Regions from separate parts of the Candidatus Allofournierella merdipullorum genome, predicted to be linked through region 2. Evidence: a T-box and tRNA genes for the amino acid it is inferred to sense, from the RefSeq annotation. Region 2 holds a T-box; the other holds one or more tRNA genes.
The links. The T-box of region 2 lies ahead of asnS (asparagine--tRNA ligase). A T-box ahead of a tRNA ligase gene usually reads a tRNA of that ligase, here a tRNA-Asn.
Positions count from the first base shown of each region.

Region 1: it has a tRNA-Asn gene. The T-box ahead of asnS (asparagine--tRNA ligase) is inferred to sense a tRNA for this amino acid. The anticodon was not compared.

Region 1 is NZ_DBFNWJ010000022.1:8,958-11,402, forward strand. Features, by position in the region: gene ACMNAY_RS03740 (peptide chain release factor 3) at 1-1,190, shown strand, start outside; tRNA gene ACMNAY_RS03745 (tRNA-Asn) at 1,352-1,427, opposite strand; gene ACMNAY_RS03750 (alpha/beta hydrolase) at 1,510-2,244, opposite strand; gene ACMNAY_RS03755 (helix-turn-helix domain-containing protein) at 2,343-2,445, opposite strand, start outside.
Region 2 is NZ_DBFNWJ010000034.1:657-3,101, forward strand. Features, by position in the region: gene asnS (asparagine--tRNA ligase) at 1-762, opposite strand, end outside; T-box leader at 851-1,099, opposite strand; gene ACMNAY_RS05640 (hypothetical protein) at 1,201-2,016, shown strand; gene ACMNAY_RS05645 (hypothetical protein) at 2,021-2,445, opposite strand, start outside.

The sequences.
Region 1 (2,445 bases), on a different contig from region 2:
TCATCAACAAGATGGACCGGGAGGCCCGGGACCCCTTTGACCTGATGGAGGAGATCGAGAACATCCTGGGCATCCGCACCTATCCCATGAACTGGCCCATCGGCTGCGGCAAGGAGTTCAAGGGCGTGTTCGACCGCGCCAGCCGCCACATCCTGGCCTTCCAGAGCGACGGCAAGGCCAACGGCGTGAAGATCCTCGACAAGATCGAGGCGGAGCTGGGCGACCCCCGTCTGGACGAGCTGCTCACCGCCCCGCTGCACGAGAAGCTCAGCGAGGACATCGAGCTGCTGGACGGCGCCAGCTACGACTTTGACATGGACGCGGTGAACACCGGCAATCTCAGCCCCGTGTTCTTCGGTTCGGCGCTGACCAACTTCGGCGTGGAGCCTTTTCTGAAAGAATTCCTGCGGCTGGCCCCCTCCCCCCTGCCCCGCACCAGCGGCGGCGTGCCGGTGGAACCGGCCCAGGAGACCTTCTCCGGCTTCATCTTTAAAATTCAGGCCAACATGAACAAGGCCCACCGGGACCGCATCGCCTTCATGCGCATCTGCTCCGGCCGCTTTGAGCGCGGCATGGAAGTGACCCATGTGCAGCAGGGCAAGAAGATCAAGCTGGCCCAGTCCACCCAGCTGATGGCCCAGGACCGGGCCACCGTGGACGAGGCTTACGCCGGCGACATCATCGGCCTGTTCGACCCGGGCATCTTCTCCATCGGCGACACCCTGTGCACCGGCAAGGAGACCATCCGCTACGCGGGCATCCCCACCTTTGCCCCCGAGCACTTCGCCCGGGTGACCCAGGTGGACACCATGAAGCGCAAACAGTTCGTGAAGGGCATGGAGCAGGTGGCCCAGGAGGGCGCCATCCAGATCTTCCGGGAGCTGGGCGGCGGCATGGAAGAGGTCATCGTGGGCGTTGTGGGCGTGCTGCAGTTCGAGGTTCTGGAGTATCGGCTGAACAACGAGTATAACGTGGACATCCGCATGCAGAACCTGCCCTATGAGCACATCCGCTGGATCGAGAACGAGGACCTGGACCCCAAGACCCTGGACCTGACCAGCGACACCCGCCGCATCGAGGACCTGAAGGGCAACAAGCTCCTGCTGTTCACCTCGCCCTGGGCCATCACCTGGGCCGAGGAGCACAACCCGGAACTGCGCCTGAGCGAGTTCGGCAACCGGGAAGAGTGATTTTTAACTGCTATACGCCGCGCCCCGGCCCTTTGGCCGGGGCGCTGCTTTTTTGCAGGGCGGGCGGCGGCATCTTTGCGCAAACTTCGCCTTGGTTTTGCGGCCGTCCCGGGCTTGCCGGACAAAAAAGAAAAGAGCACGTCGTTTGACGTGCTCTTTTTTGGCTCCCCCTGTTGGACTCGAACCAACGACATTGCGGTTAACAGCCGCACGCTCTACCGACTGAGCTAAGGAGGAATATTCACGCTGCTCTGTCGTGCAGCGTGACTTATTATAGCAGGATTTTTCGGGTCTGTCAATACTTTTTTAAATGATTTTTTCAGCCGATGACGCTGCGCCAGAAATCCACCGCCCGCCGGGGCCAGCCTGCGCAGGCCAGGCCTTCGCCCAGGCCCACTCCGTGGCCCACGCCCGGGTAGGACGCGTGCTCACAGCGCACCCCCGCCGCCTCCAGCGCCGCCAGAAGCATCCGGCTGTTGGCGGGGTCCACGGCGGCGTCCGCTTCGCCCCACCAGAGGCAGACCGGCGGATACTCCGCCGTGACCTGCTGCTCCACACTGGTGGCCGCGGTCAGCGCCGGGTCGGGGTCCGGCCCCAACAGCCGCTGGCGGCTGCCCGTGTGGGTGAGGGGTTCCTCCATCGTGACCACCGGGTAGCACAGCACCAGCGCCCCTGGCCGGGGCAGGCCGTATTTCTTCCAGCCAAGGCGTTCGGTGCCGAAGCAGGCCGCCAGATGTCCGCCGGCGGACGCGCCCCACACCGAGTAGCCCTCCGGCCGCAGGTTCAGTTCCTCCGCCTGGTCCAGAATGCCCCGCACCGCGGCGGCCAGATCGTCCAGCGGGGCGGGAAAGCGGGCCGCCTGCCCCACGGAATAATGCACCACAAAGGCCGCGCAGCCCAACCCGTTCAGCCGCCGGGAAAAGTCCTCCCCTTCCAGCGGGTCGGAAATTTTTTCGTAGCCGCCGCCGGGGCAGATCACCGCAAAGGGATGGCGCGCGCCGTCCAACAGAGGGTATTCGTCCACCCGCACCGGGGATTTGCCGGAATATTCCATACGCCATTCTCCTTTTTGTCAAAAAAATTGCCGCAAGGGTTTTAAAGCACCCCTGCGGCAAGCGTATCACGCTTTGGCCCGTTTGTCCAGCATCCTGTTTATTCCTCTCCCTGGGTGTAGCGCGTGCGGTAGCGCAGCGGCGTCATGCCGGTGACACGGCGGAACACCTTGGTGAAATAGCTCTGGTCATCAAAGCCCACG
Region 2 (2,445 bases):
CGCGAAGGCCATCTCCGGCTCGATCATCCAGAACTCCGCCGCGTGGCGCGGGGTGTTGGAGTTCTCCGCACGGAAGGTGGGGCCGAAGGTGTAGATGTTGCCGAAGGCCATGGCCATGGCCTCGCCCTCCAGCTGGCCGGACACCGTCAGGTTGGTGGGACGGCCGAAGAAGTCCTTGGTGCAGTCCACCTTGCCGTCCTCGGTGCGGGGCAGGTCGTTCAGGTCCAGGGTGGTCACACGGAACATCTCGCCCGCGCCCTCACAGTCGGAGCCGGTGATGAGGGGAGTGTGCACGTAGACAAAGCCCTGCTCCTGGAAGAAGCGGTGGATGGCGTAGGCCGCGGTGCTGCGCACCCGGAAAGCCGCCGCGAAGGTGTTGGTGCGGGGGCGCAGATGGGGCATGGTGCGCAGAAACTCCACGGTGTGGCGCTTTTTCTGCAGGGGATACTCCGGCGGGCAGACGCCCAGCATCTCCACGCTGTCGGCGTTGATCTCCAGCGGCTGCTTCGCGCCGGGGGTCAGCACCACGCGGCCCACCACGCGCATGCTGGTGCCCACGCCGGCCTTGGCCACGTCCTTGTAGTTTTCCAGTTTGGCGGCCTCGAACACCACCTGCAGGTTCTTGAAGCTGGAGCCGTCGCTCAGCTCAATGAAGCCGATGTTTTTCGAGTCCCGCACGGTCTTGGCCCAGCCGCAAACGGTCACCACAGCGCCGTCGGCGGGGGGGCAGGAAAGCAGGTTCTTGATGATGATGCGTTCCATTGTTCCCTCTCCTTTTTATTAAGGTGTGTTCCCGTTTGCTTTGCGGTGAAACGGTAAAAAAAGACCGGCAGCCAGATTCGTCCCTTTGCATTAGGACGAATCGCTGCCGGATCCGCGGTGCCACCTAACTTGCCGTTTGCACGGCCCCTTTTCCGCTCGAATATAAGCGTCGCGGCTTAACGCGCCGCCCACGTCACGCCCTACTGCCGTTTTCAAAACGGGTTGGGGCGCGCAGCTCCAAAGTGTTCCTTCCGCCGGGCGCCGGACGGGGCTCGCACCGCTCCCCGCTCGCTGGGCCGCCGCTTGTCGGCGTACTGCTCTTTATCACAGCTTTTGTGGAATCAGTTTACCCCTTTCGCCGCCTCCTGTCAAGGCCCTGTTTCGCCGCATTTTTTCATGCCCCGGGCGGTATGCTATCACCAGAAGGGGGGCGGCGGCATGAAGGGACGGCGGCGGGCCTGTCTTGTGGTGGCGATGCTGGCGGCAGGGGCGGCAGTGTGGATGGGCCGCGCGCCCCGCTTTGCCCACGCCCGGCCGGGCTACCCCATGGTGGACTTGACGGGGACGGTGGCCCGGGCTGAGGCGGGAACGCCGGACTATGACCTGCTCTTTGCCCAGACGGGCCTCGGGCCTTTGGCGGTGGACGCGCTGCTGGATGAGGGCCGGGGGCAGGAATTGCCTGACTTCCAGGCCCGATACTTCGCCCCCTGCCACTGGCAGGCGGTGAAGGGCGCGGCCATGGTACGGCTGGAGATCACGGAGGGCGATTTTGCATTCGCGCCGCTGGAAAAGGGGGACATCCTGCTCACCCCCTCCAGCCGGTGCGGCGGCTGGCGCAACGGCCACGCGGCGCTGGTGGTGGACGCGGAGGAGGGTCTGGTGCTGGAGGCCTACAGCCTGGGCTGCCCCAGCCAGCTGAGCAGCCTTTCCACCTGGCAGGACAAGGCCGCCGTGGCGGTACTGCGGCTCAAAGGGGTGAGCGCGGAGCGCCGGGCGGCGGTGGCCGACTGGGCCCGGGAGCGTCTGCTGGGCCTGCCCTACGGGCTTTTTTCCGGGCTGGCATGGCTGGGGGAGACCTCCGACCCGCCCGCCACCCAGTGCGCCCATCTGGTGTGGTGCGCCTATGCCGCTTTCGGGTATGACATCGACGGGGGCGGCGGCTGGCCCGTTACGCCTCGGGACATCTCCCTTTCGCCCCTTTTGGAAACGGTGCAGGTCTACGGCCTGCCCCAGGGGCAGCGCTGGCCGTCGTGAGGTTTTACCGCCCCGCGGCGGCCTTTTTGCGCGCTTTCAAAAACACCGGCAGGTAGCACAGGCCGATGAGCGCCGCTGCCAGCAGGCAGATGACCGCCAGATACACCAGCCACTGGCCCACGTTGGTCAGCGGGATGGGCAGGGGCGGGGTGTAGGTGAAAAAGAAGTTGGTGGCGTATTCCACGCTGATGAGCTCGCCGTCCTCGTAGGTGGCGGCGGCGAACATGGAGTTGAGGTAGAGGGAGGCCATGGCCATCGCCCCCAGAATGCCCAGGGTGGTGAAGTAGTGCTTCGGGCGCAGCTCCACCTCGCCGCACAGAGGGATGTAGGCCCCCAGCACCACCAGCATGGAATGGTAAAGGAAGAACTGATAGGCCAGGGGATGGGTGAAGGCCTGGGTCACCTCGATGCTGGTGGAGAAGATGGAGG